DNA from 3 places in the Streptomyces albofaciens JCM 4342 genome. Region 1 is predicted to be linked to each of the others. Evidence: riboswitches for the same ligand, from Rfam matches in the RefSeq annotation. Region 1 holds a riboswitch; each other region holds the start of a gene.

Region 1 (6,969 bases):
CGGTACGCCTGGGACGCACGGGGCTCCCGTGCTGATGCGTACGGGGCCCGCGTGACGCCTCGGGCGCCTCCGCGCCACCCCTGCGGGGGCGTCACCGCGGCGTCCGGTCCAGTTCACCTTCCGTTCACCCGTCGTCCGTACGGTCCCGAGCGTTACTGACCATCGAACTGATTGCCTGGGTGAATGGAACACATCACGCTTCTCATCGGGATCGTGATCGTCACGGCCTTGGTGTTCGACTTTACGAACGGCTTCCACGACACGGCCAACGCCATGGCCACCACCATTTCCACCGGGGCACTCAAGCCCAAGACGGCGGTGGCGATGTCGGCGGCCCTCAACCTGCTCGGCGCATTCCTGTCCGTGGAGGTCGCCAAGACCATCTCCGGCGGGATCATCGACGAGACCGCCGGCATCAGACCAGAGGTGATCTTCGCCGGACTGGTCGGCGCCATCGTCTGGAACCTCGTCACCTGGCTGGCCGGGCTCCCCTCCAGCTCCTCGCACGCCCTCTTCGGCGGCCTGATCGGCGCGACCCTGGTGTCCGTCGGCGCGAGCGGCGTGCACGGCGGCGCCGTTGTCATGAAGGTCCTCATCCCGGCCGTCGCCGCGCCGATCGTGGCCGGTCTGGCCTCGATGGCCGCGACCCGGCTGACGTACCGGCTGGCCCGCGACCGCGCCGAGGAGGACACCGCCAAGGGCTACCGCGCCGGGCAGATCGCCTCCGCCGCCCTGGTCTCCCTCGCCCACGGCACCAACGACGCCCAGAAGACGATGGGCGTGATCACCCTGGCGCTGATCACCGGCGGCGTCGTGGCACCGCACGCCGACCCGCCGCTGTGGGTCATCGCCTCGGCGGGCCTGGCCATCGCGCTCGGCACGTACCTGGGCGGCTGGCGGATCATCCGCACGATGGGCAAGGGCATCACCGACATCCAGCCGCCGCAGGGCTTCGCCGCCCAGACCGGCGCCGCGGCCACCATCCTGGCCTCCTCCCACCTCGGCTTCGCGCTCTCCACCACCCAGGTCTGCTCCGGCTCCGTCATGGGTTCCGGGCTGGGCCGCAAGGGCGGCGTGGTGCGCTGGTCCACGGCGGGCCGGATGGTCGTCGCCTGGGGCCTGACGCTGCCGGCCGCCGGTCTGGTCGCTGCGGGCGCCGCGCTGCTGGCGGACCAGGGCGACTGGGGCATCGCGACCGTCGCGGTCCTCGCGCTCGCCGTCTGCGGCGCGATCTGGGTGGCCTCCCGGCGCAAGCCGGTGGACCACACCAACGTCAACGAGGGCCCGGCCGCGGAGCCCGCGGGTGTCGTGACCGCCGCCCTCCAGGCCGTCTCGCCGCCGCCCGCCGGCCCGGTCGCCACCGAGCCCGCGACGGCCGCCACGATCCCCGCGCCCGCGGTGGCCGGGGCGCGGCTCACCGACCCGGTCGGCGCGGCCCCGGTGATCGCCGCCCCGGTGGCCGCCCACCCGCACGAGAAGCACGGGACCGAGCCCCGCGCCAAGGCCGGCTCGGCCGCCGGCTGACCCCGCCGTACGGCTCCCCGCCTCCCCCGGCTTCCACGAAGGAACGAGAACGCAATGAGCATCGACTGGGCAGCGCTCGGCCAGGTCTTCGGCGTCACGCTGGTCGTGACGGTCGGCATCGTGGGCCTGTTCACCCTCGGCATCGTCGGCACGTCCCGCAAGCCCCGGCAGGAGGGCGAGGCGGTGGCCGCCGACGGTCCCGGCGGGGCGGCGCGGGCCGGCGCGTACGCCTGCTTCGCGCTGTGCGCGGCGGCCGTGGCGTACGGCATCTACCTGATCGTCGCCGCCTGACCGGCACCGGCACGGCGCCCCGGGGCGTCCGGTGGCCGCGGCACCCGCCGCGGTCACCGGGCGCCCCGTCGCCGTCCGCGGGCAGTGGCCGCCTGTGTCCTCCGACACAGGCGCGGCCCCCGCCCCGCGCCGCAGGTCAAGCGCGAGTTGACGGGCTTCGCGGAGCGTGGTGGACTGCCGGAGCCAATCGGCGACAGATGAGGAAGTCCGGTGAGAATCCGGCGCGGTCCCGCCACTGTCACCGGGGAGCGCTCCTCCATCAAGGGCCACGGTCCGCGTCCGGGACGCGGGTTCCGTACGGACTGGAAGGCCGGGGGAAGCGCCGATCCGGGGAGCCAGGAGACTCTCGTCGCCGTACCCGTCGAACCAGGGCGCGGACCCTGAGTGAGGACCTACCGCCATGCCCGGCCGCAGTTCGAGACCCGCTGGACGTACCCCGCTGCCCCTCCGAGGCGCGACGGCGGTCTGATCCGATGCGTGCCGAACACGCCGGCTACGCGTGCGGCGCGGCCCTCGGTTTCCTCGGCGACCTGGTCGTGGGCGACCCCCGGCGCGGTCACCCGGTGGCCGCCTTCGGGCGGGCCGCGGCGGCCGTGGAGCGCCGCCTGTGGAGCGACGGCCGCGGGCGCGGAGCCCTGCACACCGCACTGCTCGCCGGCGGCACCGCCGCCGGTGCCACGCTGCTCACCCGTGCCGTACGCCGCTCCCCCGCGGCCTTCCCCGCCTCCGTGGCGCTGACCGCCGCCGCCACCTGGGCCGTCCTGGGCGGCACCTCGCTGGGCCGCGAGGCACGGGCCGTCGGCGGGGCGCTCGCCGTGGGCGACCTCGATGTGGCGCGCGAGCGCCTGCCGCACCTGTGCGGGCGCGACCCGCAGGCCCTGGACGGGCAGCAGATGGCGCGCGCGGTGGTCGAGTCCGTCGCCGAGAACACCTCGGACGCGGTGGTCGGCGCCCTGGTGTGGGGCGCGGTCGCCGGTGTTCCCGGGCTGCTGGCGTTCCGCGCCGTCAACACGCTGGACGCGATGGTGGGCCACACATCGCCGCGCTACCGCCGCTTCGGGTGGGCCTCGGCCCGCCTCGACGACGTGGCCGGCTTCCCCGGCTCCCGGCTGACCGCCGCGCTGGCGGTCCTGGCCGGTCCGGACCGGCGGGGCGCGTGGCGCGCCTGGCGGCAGGACGGCGCGTCCCACCCGAGCCCCAACGCGGGCCCGGTGGAGGCCGCGTTCGCGGGCGCGCTGGGCGTACGGCTGGGCGGCACCCTGGCGTACGGCGGCCGGGTCGAGCACCGGCCGGTGCTCAACGGCGGCACCGGGCGCCCCGTCGCGGTGCCGGACATCGAGCGGGCCGTACGGCTGTCGCGCCGGGTGAGCGCGCTGGCCCTGGCGGCCACGGTCACGGGCCGGCTGGCGGCCGGGGCGGTACGCCGGTCCCGTACGGCCGGGAGGGCCAAGTGAGCAGCAGCAACGTACGGACGGCGAGGAGTGCCAGGTGAACGGTTCGGGTGGGGCGCCGCTGGGCGGCGGGCTGCTGGTGGCCGGCACCACGTCCGACGCGGGCAAGAGCGTGGTGACGGCGGGCATCTGCCGCTGGCTGGCCCGCAAGGGCGTCAAGGTGGCGCCGTTCAAGGCGCAGAACATGTCGCTGAACTCGTTCGTGACGCGCGAGGGCGCGGAGATCGGGCGGGCGCAGGCCATGCAGGCCGCGGCGGCGCGCGTCGAGCCGAGCGCGCTGATGAATCCCGTGCTGCTGAAGCCGGGCGGTGACCGCAGCAGCCAGGTCGTGCTGATGGGCAGGCCGGTGGGCGAGCTGAGCGCGCGCGGCTACCACGCGGGGCGCCAGGAGCGGCTGCTCGGCACGGTCACGGGCTGTCTCCAGGAGCTGCGCCGTACGCATGACGCGGTGATCTGCGAGGGCGCCGGCAGCCCCGCGGAGATCAACCTGCGGCGCACCGACATCGTGAACATGGGCATCGCGCGCGCCGCCAGGATTCCGGTCGTGGTGGTCGGCGACATCGACCGGGGCGGCGTGTTCGCCTCGTTCTTCGGCACCACGGCGCTGCTGTCCCGGGAGGACCAGGCGCTGGTCGCGGGCTATCTCGTCAACAAGTTCCGCGGCGATGTGACGCTGCTGGAACCCGGCCTGGAGATGCTGAAGGGGCTGAGCGGACGGCCCACCCTCGGGGTGCTGCCGTTCGCGCACGGCCTCGGCATCGACGAGGAGGACGGCCTCCGCGTCTCGCTGCGCGGCGCGGTCCGCGAGAGCGTCGTCGCGCCGCCGCACGGCGCGGACGTGCTGCGCGTCGCCGTGGCCGCCGTACCGCTGATGTCGAACTTCACGGACGTGGACGCGCTGGCCGCCGAACCGGGCGTCGTGGTCCGGTTCGTGGACCGCCCCGAGGAACTGGCCGACGCCGACCTCGTCGTCCTGCCCGGCACCCGCGGCACCGTCCGCGCGCTCCAGTGGCTGCGCGAGCGCGGCATCGCGGACGCGGTGCGGCGGCGGGCCGCGGAGGGCCGCCCGGTGCTCGGCATCTGCGGCGGCTTCCAGATGCTGGGCGAGCGCATCGAGGACGAGGTCGAGTCGAAGGCCGGGACCGTGGACGGGCTGGGGCTGCTGCCCGTACGCGTACGGTTCGCGGCCGAGAAGACGCTGGCCCGGCCGTCCGGCGAGGCGCTGGGCGAGCCGGTCGAGGGATACGAGATCCACCACGGCGTGGCGGAGATCGACGGCGGGGAGCCGTTCCTGGCAGGCTGCCGGTCCGGGGCCGTCTGGGGCACCCACTGGCACGGCTCCCTGGAGAGCGACGGTTTCCGGCGGGCGTTCCTGCGGCGGGTGGCCGCCGACGCGGGCCGCGCGTTCGTCCCGGCGCCGGACACCAGCTTCGCCGCGCTGCGCGAGGAGCAGCTCGACCGGCTGGGCGACCTGATCGAGGAGCACGCGGACACGGACGCGCTGCTGCGGCTGATCGAGGGCGGGGTCCCGGCCGGGCTGCCGTTCGTGCCGCCGGGGGCACCGCCGATACCGCCGCCGTCCCCCGCCCCGGCCGCGTCCGCCCCGGCCGCCGCCCCGCCCGCACACCGCACGTCCCTCGAAGGGGGTACTCCTTAATGGCATCGGTCCCTTACCCGTTCACCGCGGTCGTCGGCATGTCCGACATGCGGCTGAGCCTGCTGCTCAACGCCATCTCGCCGGCCATCGGCGGGGTGCTGGTCCGCGGCGAGAAGGGCACCGCGAAGTCCACGATCGTGCGCGGTCTGACGGCGCTGATGCCCGATGTGCCGGTGGTCACCGGCTGCCGGTTCTCCTGCGACCCCGCCGCGCCGGACCCCGCGTGCCCGGACGGCCCCCACGAGACGTACGGCGCCGAGGAGCGCCCGGCCCGCATGGTCGAGCTGCCGGTCGGCGCGTCCGAGGACCGCCTCGTCGGCGCGCTGGACATCGAACGGGCCCTGTCGGAGGGCGTGAAGGCGTTCGAGCCGGGCCTGCTGGCGGACGCGCACCGCGGCATCCTGTACGTGGACGAGGTCAACCTGCTCCACGACCACCTCGTGGACCTGCTGCTGGACGCCGCCGCCATGGGCGCCTCGTACGTGGAGCGCGAAGGCGTCTCCGTACGGCACGCCGCGCGCTTCCTGCTCGTCGGCACCATGAACCCCGAAGAGGGCGAACTGCGCCCGCAGTTGCTCGACCGCTTCGGGCTGACCGTGGAGGTCGCCGCGTCCCGCGAGCCGGACCAGCGGGTCGAGGTCGTCCGGCGCCGCCTGGCCTACGACGCGGACCCGGAGGGCTTCGCCGCGCGCTGGGCCGCCGAGGAGGGCGAGCTGCGGGAGCGGATCGCCGCCGCGCGGGCCCTGCTGCCGGACGTGGTCCTCGGGGACGCGGTGCTGCGGCAGATCGCCGCCGTGTGTGCCGCGTTCGAGGTGGACGGCATGCGCGCGGACATCGTGATGGCGCGTACCGCCAGTGCGCTGGCGGCCTGGGCGGGCCGTACGGAGGTCCGCGAGGAGGACGTACGGCAGGCCGCCCTGCTGGCGCTCCCCCACCGGCGCCGCCGCAACCCCTTCGACGCACCGGGCTTGGACGAGGACAAACTCGACCAGGTCCTGGAGGAGTTCGGCGCGGACGACGACCCGGAGCCGGACCCGGAACCGGACGGCGGCCCCGAGGACGACCCCGACGGGCCGGGCGGCGGACAGCCGCCGCAGGACGGCGACGGTGACGGCGGCTCGGACGGCCCGCAGGGCCAGGACGCGCAGGCCCCGCATGACCAGCCCGCGCACGACCAGCCGCAGCTGCCCGAACAGCCCCAGTCCCCGGACCCTGCCCCCGCCGACCCGAAAGCACAGTCCGAAGGCACGGAGAACGAGGCCCCCGGAGGCGGCGAGAAGGCCGCCGTCGCCGCGGGCGACCCGTTCCGTACCCGGCGCCTCGACGTGCCGGGCCTCGGCGAGGGCGCGGACGGCCGCCGTTCCCGTGCCCGTACGGCGCACGGCCGGACCACCGGCGCCCGCCGCCCGCAGGGCACCCTGACCAAGCTGCACCTCGCCGCGACCGTGCAGGCCGCGGCGCCGCACCAGGTCGCTCGCGGGCGCAGCGGCCCCGGGCTGGTCGTCCGCCGCGACGATCTGCGGGAGGCGGTGCGCGAGGGCCGCGAGGGCAACCTCGTGCTGTTCGTGGTGGACGCGTCGGGTTCGATGGCGGCGCGCAAGCGGATGGGCGCGGTCAAGGGCGCGGTGCTGTCGCTGCTGCTCGACGCGTACCAGCGGCGCGACAAGATCGGCATGATCACCTTCCGCGGCTCCGAGGCCGAACTGGCGCTGCCGCCCACCTCGTCGGTCGAGGCGGGCGCGGCCCGGCTGGGGTCGCTGCCCACCGGCGGCCGGACGCCGCTGGCCGCGGGCCTGCTCAAGGCCCATGAGGTGCTGCGCGTGGAGCGCCTGCGGGACGCCTCGCGCCGGCCACTGCTGGTGGTCGTCACCGACGGGCGGTCCACGGGCGGTCCCGACCCGCTGGTGCGCACCTCCCGCGCGGCGCGGCTGCTGGGCGCCGAGGGCGTCGCCTCGGTGGTCGTGGACTGCGAGGCGGGCCCCGTACGGCTGGGGCTGGCCCGCGAGCTGGCCCGGGACCTCCAGGGCACCGCCGTCACCCTCGACG
Region 2 (6,969 bases), 690 kb from region 1:
CCGGTCCAGCACGTAGAGCAGCACCGGCGCACCGATCAACGCCGTCACCACGCCCACCGGCAACTCCTGGCCGTCCATGGCGGTACGGCACACGATGTCCACCACGACCAGCAGCAGCGCCCCGGTGAGCGCGGCCAGCGGCAGCAGCCGACGGTGGTCGCCACCGACGATCAGCCGGCACAGATGCGGCACCATCAGCCCCACGAAGGCGACAGCTCCGGACACCGCGACCAATACGCCGGTCAGCAGGCTGGTCACCACGAACAGCAGCCGACGCAGCCGGACGACGTCCACGCCCACACTCGCCGCCGTCTCGTCCCCCATGGTCAGCGCGTTGAGCGCGCGGGCACGTGCCTGGAGGACCAGCAGCCCGGCGGGCACGGCGAGCACCGGCAGGACGAGCGTGCCCCACGTGGCGCCGCCGAGGCTGCCCATCAGCCAGAACAGCACGCCACGCGTCTGCTGTTCGTCCCCGGCCTGGAGAACCAGATAGCTGGTGAACCCGGCCAGGAACTGGCCGATGCCGACACCCGCGAGCACCAGCCGCAGCGGCGCGAAGCCGCCACCGCGCCGGGCCAGCGTCCAGACCAGCGCGAACGCGGCGAGCGCCCCGGCGAAGGCGGCCAGCGACAGCCCCAGGCCCCCGCCCACCCCGAGCACTCCCCCCGACCCGAACACTCCCCCCGACCCGAACACTTCGTCCGCTCCGGCCACCGCTCCCGCGCCCAGCACGATCGCGGCCACCGCGCCGAGCGACGCGCCGTTGGAGATGCCCAGCAGGTACGGGTCGGCGAGCGGGTTGCGCACCAGCGCCTGGGTGGTCGTACCGACGAGCCCGAGCCCCGCGCCGACCAACGCGGCGAGCAGCGCCCTGGGAACCCGCAGCTGCCAGACGATCAAATCGTCCGTACCGGGCCGCGGCGGCTCCCCGCCCAGCCGCCGCAACACCACCGACCACACCTCACCCGGGGCGATATCGGTAGCACCGAGCGAGACGGCGGCGGTCAGCGCGACGAGCAGGGCGAGGAGAAGCCCGACGGCGATCCAGAGCGTCTGAGCGGGGCTCGGGGAGGTACGGGCGGGGCCTGGAGACGTAGGGGCGGGATTCGGAGACGTACGGGCGGGATTCGGAGACGTACGGGCAGGGCCTGGGGACGTACGAGCGGAGCCCCGGGACGTACGGGCGGCCCGCCGCATCAGCGGCCCACCCCACCCGCAGCCGCCCCGCCCGAGACCGAGCCACCCGAGACCGAACCGTCCGATGCCGAACCACCCGAGGCCGAACCGCCCAAGGCTGAGCCACCCGAGACCGAACCGTCCAGGCGGCCCAGCCGGTCCGTATACAGCGTCGCCGCGATCCGCCGTACCGTATCGGCATTGCCGACCCCCGCGATGGTCGTCCGCTCCGAGCCGATGCGCAGGAACTTGCCTTCCTTCACCGCGCGCAGGCCCGCCGTGGCCGGGAATGTCCTCAGGAATTGTTCGGCTTCGGCGAATGCCTTCTCATTGGCCGCGGCACTGCCCCGGTTCCGTACGCCGAGCTGGATCCAGTCCGGGTCCTTGTCGACCACGTCCTCCCACGAGACCGGCCGGAAATCACCCGCGCAGTCCGCGAAGATGTTCCGCGCCCCGGCCTCGGTCAGCACCGCGTTCGCCACCTGCCGGTTGCAGACGGCGACGGGCTGCTTCGTTCCCGCGTCGAAATCGAAGAAGAAGTACGACGGGCGTTTCTCCACCGGGACGTCCGCGATGGCCTTACGCACCTCGGCGACCTTCTTCTCCATCTCCGCCACCAGCTGCAATGCCCGTGGCGACGTACCCGTGACCTGCCCGAGGCGCCGGATATCGCCCTCCACCGCGGACAGGTCCCGCTGCGGCACCTTCTTGCGCGGCGCGCACGCCGTCGAGGCCAGATAGACGTGCTTGATGCCCGCCGCGGCGAATTCCGCCTCGGTCGGGCCGGTCGCCGCCCCGCCCATGTTGCCCATCGAAGCGAACGTGTCGATGTACAGATCGGCCCCGGAACCGAGCAGCTTCTCCTTCGGAATCACCGTTTTCCCCAGGACCGGCACCTGCTGCGCCCGAGCGTCGAGTTCACCCGGCAACGTGCCCTTGCCCGGCGGAAATCCGGTGCCGACGACCCGGTCCTCCACACCCAGCCGAAGCAGCATCTCCAGACTCGCCGCATTGCTGGTGACGATTTTCCGTGGCGCGGTGGAGAAAGTCGTCTTCCGCCCGTCGCAATCGGTGACGGTGACCGGAAAGCCACCCGCCGAGCCGTTCCGGCTGCCCACGGCCCCGGCATCCTGCCCGTCGGCACCGCCGCACCCCGAGGCCAGCGCGGCCACCGCCAGCACCGTCACCGCCGCCGTCACCGCCCGCCCCGTCCGCCCCGCTCTCCCCGTCCGCCCCTTTCGCACCGTCTGCCCTGTCCGACCCGTCGACCCCTTCGGCCCCGACACCGGCCCCACCTCATCCACGCGAGGACGCATATGCCCGCTCTCCCTGCCTCTCGCCTCTCGACTGCCCGACGGCCCGCCTGCGCGGGCCCGGATCAGGTAGTCGAGCGACCGGCGCCCCGGGTTCCCGAGGCCCAGGTCCGATGGCCGGGGCGACGGCCCTCGGCATCGACGGAGTTAGAGTGTCCGGGCCGTGGTGTTCGGGAAGACCGGTGACGACCTACAGGTCCAGGCCGGAGCGGCCCTCGCCACTGTGATCGGGAAGTTCCCGCCCCTGTCCGTACGCGTCCTTCGCCGTACGGAGCCACTGGCCGCAGCCCGCGGCCGGGAAGGCCGGGGCGGGCGCGTACACCCGTCAGCCAGGAGACCGGCCACGGCATCTCACGAACTGATCCACGAGGTGCTGGAGCGTGACCACCGGATGCCCCTGTCCACAAACCCCCCTGCTTCCTCTTCTCCCTCCTCTCCCTCCTCTCCCTCTTCCCCCACTTCGCCCGCGCCCTCCTCCGGCGGATCCGCCTCTCCCCTCCCCGATTTCCGCTGGCGGCGGCAGGACACCGTGCGGACCGCGGGGCTGATGGCGGTCATCGCCGGACTGCACGTCGTCGCCTTCGGCGTGCTCTTCCTGCTGGTCGTGCCGCACCACTACGCGGTGGGCTCACAGGTCTTCGGGGTCGGCCTCGGCCTCACCGCGTACACCCTCGGCATGCGGCACGCCTTCGACGCCGACCACATCGCCGCCATCGACAACACCACCCGCAAACTGATGGCCGACGGCAAGCGGCCGGTCTCCGTGGGCTTCTGGTTCGCGCTCGGCCACTCCAGCGTGGTCGTCGCCATGGCGGCGCTGGTCGCCGGCGGCGCGCAGCTCGCGGGCACCCTGCTGGACGACGAATCGCGCGCCCACCAGGTGCTCGGCACCGTGGGCACCACGGTCTCCGGCGGCTTCCTGTACCTCATCGCCGCGCTCAACCTCGTCGCGCTGGCAGGCATCTGGCGGGTGTTCCGGGCGATGCGGGAGGGCCGGTACGACGAGACGGAGCTGGAGCAGCACCTCGACTCGCGCGGCTTCATGAACCGCGTGCTGGGCCGCTTCACCCGCTCCATCACCCGACCCGGCCAGATGTACCCGCTCGGCCTGCTGTTCGGCCTCGGCTTCGACACCGCGACCGAGGTGACGCTGATGGTGATGGCGGGCAGCGGCGCGGCGGCCGGCCTGCCCTGGTACGCGATCCTGGTGCTGCCGCTGCTGTTCGCGGCGGGCATGAGCCTGTTCGACACCCTGGACGGCACGTTCATGAACTTCGCGTACCAGTGGGCGTTCTCGAACCCGGTACGCAAGGTCTACTACAACCTCACGATCACCGGCCTGTCGATCGCCGTCGCCTTCTTCATCGGCACCATCGAGCTGGTCACCGTCCTGCACGACAAACTGGACCTGAAGGACGGCGTCACCGACTGGATCTCGTCCATCGACCTGGACAACGTCGGCTTCATCATCGTCGGCCTGTTCGTGGTCGTCTGGGCGGCGGCCTTGGCGTACTGGCGATTGGCCGGCGTGGAGAAGCGCTGGTCGGCCCGGGCGTCGCGGGCGACAGGGGCGGAGGCCGGGGAGACCGCCTGAGGGAGGGCGGGGAGGGGAGGGGAGAGGACGACGAACGCGCGGTACGCGGACGGCCTTCCCTTGCGCGAACAACCGACCACTCCGCGTGCCCGACGGCCCTCACATCCACGAGCGTTTGCGTAAGGCCCGGGGTATGCGAAGCCCAGGCCCGCGTACGCCTAAGCCACCCACGAACGCCTGGCCCCCGCGAACACCCACGCACGCCCCTCCCCTCAGCCAGCCGAACCGGCCCCTCAGGTAGCCGAACCGGCCGCCGCCCCCGTCTTCAGGTCCCGCCCCCAGCGCGCCAGCTCCGCTTCGAGGTCGAGCGGACGGAGCCGGTCCGGTTCGTCCGGCCCCGGCCAGTCCTCGCGCGGCACGCGCCACATCACCTCGAACTCGTTGCCGTCCGGATCCTTCGCGTACACCGACTTGGACACCAGGTGATCGGTGGCGCCGACCAGCGCGCCCCGCTCCGCCAGCCCCGCCGCCACGTCCGCCAGCTCCCCGAGCGTGCCCACCTCCCAGGCCAGGTGGTAGAGCCCCACCCGGCCGTGCTCGGGCCCGGGGGCCGCGGCCCCCACCGCGAACAGCCCGAGGTCGTGATCGTTGGCCGTTCCCTCTGCACTGAGGAACGCGGCCCGCCCCGGAATCTCCGTGTCCACCCGGAAACCGAGCGCCTCGGTATAGAAGGCCACCGCGCGTCCCACGTCCCGCACGTAGAGCACCGCGTGGTTCAACCGCCGTACCGCCACGTCAACCCCTCACCTTCCCGCTTCGTCCCGATATCTTCCGATGCGTCCGACCCGCCCGCCCTGCCCTTTCGCTCACTTACGCAGCAGCAGGAACACGACCGCCAAAACCACCCCGAGCACCAAGGCGGCCACGCCGTACACCAGCCGGTGCGCGCGCAGGACCGGAAGCAGCCGGTCGACCGCGTACCGGCCGGGGCCGGTCAGCGCGAGCGCCGCCGCACCCGCCGTGAGCAGCAGCTCGTACTCGACGCCCTCGGGCGCGAAGAACCCGCCGCCCCACTTCACTCCCAGCGCGTTCACCATCGTCCCGACGACCGCCGCACCCGCCAGCGGCGTCAGCAGCCCGAGCACCAGCCCGAGGCCGCCCAGCGTCTCGCTGAGACCGGCGACGACGGCCATGGCGTCACCGGACGGGTAGCCGCTGGCCGTGAAGAACTGGCCGGTCCCGTCCAGCCCCGGCCCGTCGAACCAGCCGAACAGCTTCTGCGTACCGTGCGCGGCCATGATCAATCCGACCGCGAGCCGCAACAGCAGCAGACCGATGTCATACGCATGCGGGCTCGCGGCATGGCGGTCGTCGACGCCGCTGCCGTAGTCACGGAGGGGGCTGAGGGGGGAGGACATACGAACGCTCTTTCCTGTCTGGGCCGGCGGACCCTCCAGAAGGACCGGGCGGCCACCAATTACTTGAAGTTTCAAGTCACCCTTCGAAGATACACATCGCTTGAAACCTAAACAACTCCCCCGTCAGCCAACCTCCACGCCGGAACACGCCCACACCCCCCCACCCAGACCTCACCCCAAACACCCAAAACACCCCATTCCCCACAAACCAACCCCCCACCTCCCCTGGATCCCCTCACCCCGGAGCCGCCCAGACGTCCTTGTCCCCACCGCGCCACTCGATGAGCCCCGGCGTATCCAGATCAATGTCCTCGGCGTCCGGCGCCAGCCCCGCGTGCCGCAGAAACTCGGCAACATCGCCCCGGCCATGCGCCAGCCCGACGATCTGCCCATGAACGGTGACCCGACGCCCACCTGACGGCGAGGGCGGATGAACAATCACCGGCGGATGCACACCCATACCTTCAGCGTGCACCGCCCCCAACCACCCCGCACCTCGGCCACCACCCGCCACACGACAACGCCCGCGCGATGCACGACGCTCGTCTACAGATGCGCTCCCGGCGCCCCACAAAACCGACGAAGCCCCAACCGACCACGGTTGGGGCTTCGACATAACCGCTCATCTGCGGCTTCTCACTGTGGGCACAACAGGATTTGAACCTGTGACATCTGCTTTGTAAGAGCAGCGCTCTACCGCTGAGCTATGCGCCCTGGCTGAGCCGACAGACTACCTTGCTTTCCGGGCTGCACCGCAAACCCGGGTCGCGGACGGCTCGGGGCGGAGGCTGGGGAACAACCGGTGGGGTGTCGGCGGGGCCCTGGCCCAGGGTTCGCGGAGGCGCCTCGCGCGGACGCGAGAGGTCGTGGACGTGCGTATCGGATGTACGGAATGCGTATCGGATGTACGGGATGCGCCTCGGGTGTACGGAATGCGCCCCGGCCGCGGTGCCCATCCCGCCACCGGATCGTGCCCATGATCGCGAACCAACCGGCCGCTGTGTTCGTTCCTACTGGGTGGGAGAATGGCAGCCGGGCCAGGGGCGATGCGACCGGGAGAGGGATGTGACGGCGACACACACGCAGCCGCACGAGCAGCGAGCACGCCGTGCAGTACGCCGTCGTCCCCGGGGCGGCACGCTCCGGGACACCGTGACTCTGCTCCTGCTGCCGCTGCCGTTGCTGGCCGCCGCGGCCCCGGCCGCGTTCGCGGGCGGCGGCACGCGACGCTGGTTCGGGCGCGGGGAGAGCCAGCGCGCGGATGCCCAGGCCGCGAAGGATGCCGCGGCGGCGGCGTTCTACGAGCTGGACACGGCCCAGCGTGACCTGCGGATCTCCATAGAGACGATCACCGCCGTCGACCGTTCCCCGGCGGCCGCGCGGGCCGCGGAGGAGTACGAGCGCTTCGGGCGGCGGATCGACGAGGCCAGCCAGGGCTACATCAGCGCCGTCGACGCCCACGACCTCGACCGGGACGACCTCGACGCCGGCGCGGCGTCGCGGGCGCGCGCCGACCTGACCCGGGCCA
Region 3 (6,969 bases), on a different contig from region 1:
TGACCGGTCTCGGCCGGCACGTCCGGGCCGAGCTGACGGCGTACGCCGGCCAAGGCCTGGCCCGGCGGGTGCACGGTGACTCGCCGGGCGGCGACGCCCAGTTCGACGTGGACGAGGTCGCCGAGCGGGCCGTGCTGGACCACCTGCGCGAGCACGCTCACGTACCGCTCGCGGTCTACACCGAGGACGGTTCGCTGGTCGAGCTGGCGCCCGACCCGGAGTACGTGCTGGTCGTGGACCCCATCGACGGCACCCGGCCGACCTCGGCGGGCCTGGAGATGGGCATGGTGTCGATCGCGGCGGCGCCGCTGACGGCGTCCGCGCCCACGCTGGACGATGTCACCGCCGCGCACCTGCTGGAGATCAAGTCCGGCGCCTGGATCTACGGTGACGACGAAGGGCTCTCGTACGGCGGGTTCCCGCACCCGCTGCCCCGGCTGAGCCGCACCACCGACCCGGCGAAGATGTTCTGGTCGATCGAGTTCAACGGCCACCCGATGCACCTGATGACGGCGGCCTACGCGCACCTGGTGGACCGGTCCGCCAACACCGGCGGCGTCTTCGTGTTCAACAGCGCCACGTTCTCGATCTCGCGCATCATCACCGGCCAGCTCGACGCGTACGTGGACATCGGCAACCGCCTGCTGCGCGACCACCCCGGGACCGAGGCGGCCTTCCGGGAGGCCGGGCGCGGCTCGGTCCTGCACCTGTTCCCGTACGACATCGCCGCCGCGGTCCGCCTCGCGAAGCTCAGCGGGGTCACCATCACCGACGCGTACGGCGAAGATCTGGGCACCACCGCGCTGCTCGACCTGGATCCGATGAACCAGAAGTCGTGCATCGCGGCGGCCACCCCCCAGCTCCACAAGGAACTGCTCGGCGCCATCCGGTGGGACATCCCGGGCGCCGCTCCCACGACCTCAGGAGGAACGCGATGAAGGCCCTGGTGCTGACCGAGCGGCGCACGGTGTCGCTGGTCGACCATCCGAAGCCGGCGGCCACGGCACCCGCCGATGTGGTGGTGCGGGTCGCGCAGACCGGCATCTGCGGGACCGACCGCAGCGTGCTGGTGGGCAAGTTCCCCGCCGAGCCGGGCGTGGTGATGGGGCACGAGGCGGTCGGTACCGTCGAGGAGGTGGGGTCCGCGGTCACCGCGCACAAGCCGGGCGACCGGGTCGTCGTCAACCCGACGCTGTACTGCGGCAGTTGCGCGTCCTGTCTGCGCGGGCACTGGGACTTCTGCCTCAACAAGGCCGGTACGGAGGTCGGGCTCGACCTGGACGGCGCGTTCGCCGAGTTCATCCGGCTGCCCGAACGGTTCGTCCACGCCGTGCCCGAGGGGATGGACTTCGACCGTGCGGTGGGCGTGGAGCCGCTGGCCTGCGCGCTGAACAACATCGAGGCGGGCCGCCTCCGGGCCGGCGAGACGGCGGTGATCGTCGGCGGCGGCCCGGTCGGCGTGGTCTGCGCGATGGCGGCCCAGCACCACGGCGCCCGGGTCCTGCTGGCCGAGCCGGACCCGTACCGGCAGGAACTGTGCCGTGCGGTGTTCGCCGAGGACTTCGGCGGCCGGGTCACCGTGCACACGCCGGACGACCCGCACCTCGCCGGGCGCGGTGACGTGGTCGTCGACACCGTCGGCAACCTGCTGGAGCCGAGCATGGCGTACGCGGCGATGCGCGGCCGCGTGGTCGTCATGGGCTACAACAGCAACGCGTCGGCCACCGTCCGGCCGCTGGAGATCCTCCAGCGGGGACTTCACATCATCGGAGCCGGGGACTACAACAGCAGGCTGTTCCCCGAGGCGATCGAGCTGGCCCGGTGGCTGCCGCTGGAGCGGCTGGTGACCCATCGCTTCCCGCTGGAGCGGCACGAGGAGGCGTTCGCGGCCCTCGCCGCGGCGCCCGGGACCCCGTACTCGGCGCTCAAGGTGGTCCTCGTACCGGAGTGACCCGCGGCGGACGGCCCTTCCGGGCGGCGGAACGGCGCCGGCCGGAAGGGCCGTCGCGGCGTTCCCGTACGGCGGACGGCGTTCCCGTAAGGCTTCCGTACCGCTTCCATGTTCCGTACCGCTTCCGTGTTCCGTACCGCTCCCGTGTTCCGTACGGCTGCCGCTCCCCGGCCCCGTCAGGAGAAGTCAACCGCTGCCAGCACCGGGCCGGCGACGAGAAGGCCGTACTGGATCCAGATGGTGATGCGCCGGGCCCGGTGGCCCGGGGTGTCGGGGAGGCAGAACGAGACCAGGCCCGCGGCGGGGGACAGCGTCAGCGCCGCCTGAGCCGCGCCCGCCAGTGGCCCGCTCGCCCCGTCGCCGCTGTACGCCTGGTGGAGGACGATGATCGCGAACAGCACCCACGCGACGGCCAGCAGCGGAAAACCGAGGAGGGCGAAGACCCGGAGGGCCGCCTTGGAGGGCGCGAACGGGTCGCTCCGCGGCAGATCGGCGGGGGCGGCGGCCGGTGAGGTCGACGGGGCTGGTGTGCTCATGATCGCCAGTCTTGCCGCGGCGGGGCGGTGCGGTATCGGTACGGGTACTCAGGAGGCGATGGGCGCGTACTCAGTCACCGCCCGCCTCCTACGAGGTGCAGGACGGGTACGGCACGTCCCTGGCGGTCGTCACACGGGCGCCGGCCCGGAGCGACGGCACGGGCCGGACGCGCTGGACGGTCCGGCAGACCGGCCGGGAACCCGCCGTCGGCCTCAAGGGGCGGCTCTTCTGGTGGTGGGTGTGGTGGCTGATCCTGCCCGTCCAGGTGCTCATCGTGGTCGGCAGCCTGGCGTCGGGCAGCGGTGGCGGTGCCCGGATGCCGCGCCGTATCCGGTGGTACGCGGGCGACCGGCGGAGCCCGGTCCTGGACGGGGCGAGCGGTGTGGAGGACTTCGAGCTGGAGGTGCCGGCCGACGGGTGGGGCCCCCGGGTGACCGCCGCCCTCGTCGCCCTGCTCACCAGTCACGCGGGCCTGCTCGGCACAGCGTGGGACGAGGCGGAGCGGTAACGCCGCGCGTCCGGCGGGGCGCTCGGCCGGCCGCCTTCTCTCCCACCCCCGGCCGGTGAAGACTGCGAACCCACCGGTGCCTCGGCACAAGGCGTCGCCAGCCGGCCCCCGCAGCCGACTTCTGCCGGCAACCGCTCCCGGTTCGCCAAGGTTGCGAAGGTCCGCGACGCCCTGTCGGCCACTAAGGTGTGCCGCGCGGCAGCGACGGAGGGGGCACCGTGAGCAAGATCTACGCCGGGGCGCGGCTGCGCCGGCTGCGGGAGGAGCGGGGGTTCAGCCAGGCCGCGCTGGCCCGCGTACTGGCCATCTCGCCCAGCTATCTGAACCAGATGGAGCACGACTCGCGGCCGCTGACCGTGCCCGTACTGTTGCGGCTGACCGAGGCGTTCGGGGTGGACCCGGGGTTCTTCGCCGAGCGGGACACCAGCCGGGTGCTGGCCGACCTGCGCGAGGCGCTGGCCGACGAGCTGGCCGCCGCCCGGGTCTCCCCCGCCGACCTGTCCGAACTCGCCTCGCGGCAGCCCGCCGTGGCCGCCGTCCTGCTGGATCTGGGGCGGCGCAACCGGGCGCTGACCGAGCGGCTGGCGGAGGTGGCGGAGGCGCGGGGCGGCGGGGCCGACCCGGCCGCGCCGCTGTCGCCGCACGAGGAGATCCGCGAGTTCTTCTACCGTCGGCAGAACTATCTGCACGAGGCGGACACCGCAGCGGAAGAGCTCGCCGCCGAACTGGGCATCCGCCCCGGCGAGGTGGGGCGCGCGCTGGCCGCCCGGCTCACCGAGCGGCACGGCGTACGCCTCGTCGACACCCCGGACGGGCCGCTGCACCACTACGATCCGGCCGCCCGGGTGCTGCGCCTGTCGACGGGGCTGCGTCCCGGCCAGCGGGCCTTCCGCATGGCCACCCAGCTGGCGCTGCTGGAGGCCGGTGACGAACTGTCGCGGCCCGCCTCGGAGGACTTCGCGGAGGGCTCGGCCACTTGGTCGCTGGCCCGGATCGGCGTGGCCAACTACTTCGCGGCGGCGCTGGTGCTGCCGTACGGGCCGTTCCACGCCGCGGCGGAGGAAGTGCGGTACGACATCGAGCGGCTGACCGACCGCTTCGGCCTCGGCTACGAGACGGTATGCCACCGGCTGAGCACCTTGCAGCGGCCGCGACGGCGCGGGGTGCCGTTCTCGTTCGTACGGGTCGACCGGGCGGGCAACATGTCCAAGCGGCAGTCCGCCACCGGCTTCCACTTCTCGCGGGCGGGCGGTACGTGCCCGCTGTGGAACGTCTACGAGGCGTTCACCGCGCCCAGCCGCATCCACGTGCAGATCGCGGCGATGCCGGACGGCCGCCGCTATCTGTGGACGGCGCGTACGGTCACCCGGCACCGGGGCGGCTGGGGCGATCCGGGCAAGACCTTCGCCATCGGCCTGGGCTGCGAGATCCGGCACGCGTCCCGGCTCGTCTACTCGGACGGGCTGGACCTGGACAACGCCGCCGCGGCCACCCCGATCGGCATGGGCTGCCGGGTCTGCGAACGGCTGGAGTGCCCGCAGCGGGCCGTGCCGCCGCTCGGCCGGGCGCTGCTCGTCGACGAGAACCGCAGCACGTTCGTGCCGTATCCGGTGCGGGAGGAGTGAGGCCGGCGGCCGGCCCGTACCGGAAGGGCCGACGGCCCGGACCCAACGGCCGACGCCTCGGACGACCGGCGGCCAACGCCTCGGACGACCGGCGGCCGACGGCCCGGACGCCCGGAAGACCGGCCGGCCGCTCTGGACTTACTAGGACGTCCAACTATATGTTCGTGGGCACGGCCCGCGGTGCAGGGAAGCCGGTGCGATTCCGGCGCGGTCCCGCCACTGTGACCGGGGAGTGCGACGCCGAGCAGGACGCCACTGACGCGAACGCGTCGGGAAGGCGGGCGGCGCGCGGTGATCCGGAAGCCAGGATACCGGCCGCGGGTGTTTCTTCCGTGTTGTCCACGAGGATGGAGCAGACACGCATGGCACCGGTGCGTACCCACGGCCCAGGTGATCCGGCCCGGCCCGCGGCGCCGCCCGCGGACTGACGGTTCCACGCCTTTCGCGTCCCACGGCCCCGCCGCCCGCCGCGCGCCAACCGCGCCGCTCGCGCGCCCGGCCGTGCCATCCCCGGGTCCCACCTGACGAGAGCAGGCTCCCCATGGTCCGAGAACTGACCCATTTCATCGGCGGCAGGCACACACCGGGAACATCGGGTGCTTACGGCGATGTGTACGACCCCAACACCGGCACCGTGCAGGCCCGCGTCCCCCTCGCGGACCGGGCCGAGACGACGGCCGCGGTCGCCGACGCGGCAGCGGCCCAGCCGGAGTGGGGCGAGTGGAACCCGCAGCGGCGCGCCCGGGTGCTGCTGAATTTCCTGCGCCTGGTCGAGGGCGAGCGGGAGTCGCTGGCCCGACTGCTGTCGAGCGAGCACGGCAAGACGGTTCCGGACGCGCACGGCGACCTCCAGCGCGGACTGGAGGTGGTGGAGTTCGCCGCCGGGATCCCGCATCTGCTCAAGGGCGAGTTCACCGACAACGCCGGGACCGGCATCGATGTGCACTCGCTGCGCCGCCCGATCGGCGTGATCGCCGGGATCACCCCGTTCAACTTCCCCGCGATGATCCCGCTGTGGATGGCCGCACCGGCCCTGGCCTGCGGCAACGCGTTCGTGCTCAAGCCGTCCGAGCGGGCGCCGTCGGTGCCGCTGCGGCTGGCCGAGCTGTTCCTGGAGGCGGGCCTGCCGCCGGGCGTCCTCAACGTCGTGCACGGCGGCAAGGAGTCGGTGGACACGCTGCTGGAGGACCCGCGCGTCGGGGCGCTGGGCTTCGTCGGCTCGACGCCGGTCGCCGCGCACGTCTACGCGACCGCCGCGGCGCACGGCAAGCGCGCCCAGTGCTTCGGCAGCGCCAAGAACCACCTGGTCGTGATGCCGGACGCCGACCTCGACCAGGCGGTGGACGCGCTGGTCGGCGCCGGGTACGGGTCGGCGGGCGAGCGCTGCATGGCGGTCTCGGTCGCCGTACCGGTGGGCGAGGAGACGGCCGAGGCGCTGGTGGCGCGGCTCAAGGAGCGGATCGGCGCGCTGCGCGTCGGCCGCAGCGACGACCCGCACGCCGACTTCGGGCCGCTGGTCGGCCGGGACGCGCTGGACCGGGTGCGCGCGTATGTCGATCTGGGTGTCGCGGAGGGCGCCGAACTGGTCGTGGACGGGCGGGACTTCACCCTGCCCGGCCACGAGGACGGCTTCTTCGCGGGCGCCTCGCTCTTCGACCGGGTCACCCCGGACATGCGCGTCTACCAGGAGGAGATCTTCGGCCCGGTGCTGTCGGTGGTCCGGGCGGCGGACTACGAGGAGGCGCTGCGGCTGCCCACGGAGCACCCGTACGGCAACGGCGTGGCGATCTTCACCCGGGACGGGGACACCGCGCGGGACTTCGGCCGCCGGGTGCACACCGGCATGGTCGGCGTCAACGTCCCGATCCCGGTGCCGGTCGCGTACCACACCTTCGGCGGCTGGAAGCGGTCCGGCTTCGGCGACCTGAACCAGCACGGCCCGGACGCGATCCGCTTCTGCACCCGTACCAAGACCATCACCTCGCGCTGGCCCTCCGGGGTCAAGGAGGGCGCGAGCTTCACCCTTCCGACGATGGGCTGAGCCGATGAGCGTCATGACCACCGCCACCACGGCCGCCGCGCTCACCCCGGACCAGCTCGCCATCGTGGAGACGACGCTGGACTTCGCGCAGGAGCACATCGCGCCGCACGCCGTGGCCTGGGACCGGGACAAGCACTTTCCCGTGGACGTGCTGCGCAGGGCCGCCGCGCTGGGGCTCGGCGGGATCCACGTACGGGAGGACGCCGGCGGCTCCGCGCTGAGCCGGGCGGACGGCGTGCTGGTCCTCGAAGTGCTGGCCACCGCCTGCCCGTCCATCGCGGGCTATCTGTCCATCCACAACATGGTC

What was found. A riboswitch is a leader RNA that binds a small molecule or an ion and turns the genes downstream of it on or off. The one in region 1 is predicted to bind cobalamin.
Region 2: it holds a riboswitch for cobalamin, as region 1 does, so the genes downstream of both, nicT (Nickel transporter NicT) here and CP973_RS12315 (cobalamin biosynthesis protein) in region 1, are expected to answer to the same signal.
Region 3: it holds a riboswitch for cobalamin, as region 1 does, so the genes downstream of both, CP973_RS29280 (CoA-acylating methylmalonate-semialdehyde dehydrogenase) here and CP973_RS12315 (cobalamin biosynthesis protein) in region 1, are expected to answer to the same signal.

What each region holds. Positions count from the first base shown of each region.
Region 1 is NZ_PDCM01000001.1:2,744,328-2,751,296, reverse strand. Features, by position in the region: gene CP973_RS12325 (inorganic phosphate transporter) at 184-1,524, shown strand; gene CP973_RS12320 (hypothetical protein) at 1,579-1,815, shown strand; cobalamin riboswitch at 2,015-2,161, shown strand; gene CP973_RS12315 (cobalamin biosynthesis protein) at 2,289-3,269, shown strand; gene CP973_RS12310 (cobyric acid synthase) at 3,328-4,923, shown strand; gene CP973_RS12305 (putative cobaltochelatase) at 4,923-6,969, shown strand, end outside.
Region 2 is NZ_PDCM01000001.1:2,058,840-2,065,808, reverse strand. Features, by position in the region: gene CP973_RS09325 (FecCD family ABC transporter permease) at 1-1,197, opposite strand, end outside; gene CP973_RS09320 (ABC transporter substrate-binding protein) at 1,197-2,375, opposite strand; cobalamin riboswitch at 2,637-2,849, shown strand; gene nicT (Nickel transporter NicT) at 2,848-4,083, shown strand; gene CP973_RS09305 (VOC family protein) at 4,317-4,817, opposite strand; gene CP973_RS09300 (DoxX family protein) at 4,890-5,441, opposite strand; gene CP973_RS09295 (hypothetical protein) at 5,677-5,901, opposite strand; tRNA gene CP973_RS09290 (tRNA-Val) at 6,084-6,155, opposite strand; gene CP973_RS09285 (hypothetical protein) at 6,507-6,969, shown strand, end outside.
Region 3 is NZ_PDCM01000002.1:2,067,385-2,074,353, forward strand. Features, by position in the region: gene CP973_RS29255 (inositol monophosphatase family protein) at 1-938, shown strand, start outside; gene CP973_RS29260 (zinc-dependent alcohol dehydrogenase) at 935-1,951, shown strand; gene CP973_RS29265 (hypothetical protein) at 2,128-2,487, opposite strand; gene CP973_RS29270 (hypothetical protein) at 2,583-2,996, shown strand; gene CP973_RS29275 (short-chain fatty acyl-CoA regulator family protein) at 3,215-4,621, shown strand; cobalamin riboswitch at 4,770-4,955, shown strand; gene CP973_RS29280 (CoA-acylating methylmalonate-semialdehyde dehydrogenase) at 5,163-6,662, shown strand; gene CP973_RS29285 (acyl-CoA dehydrogenase family protein) at 6,676-6,969, shown strand, end outside.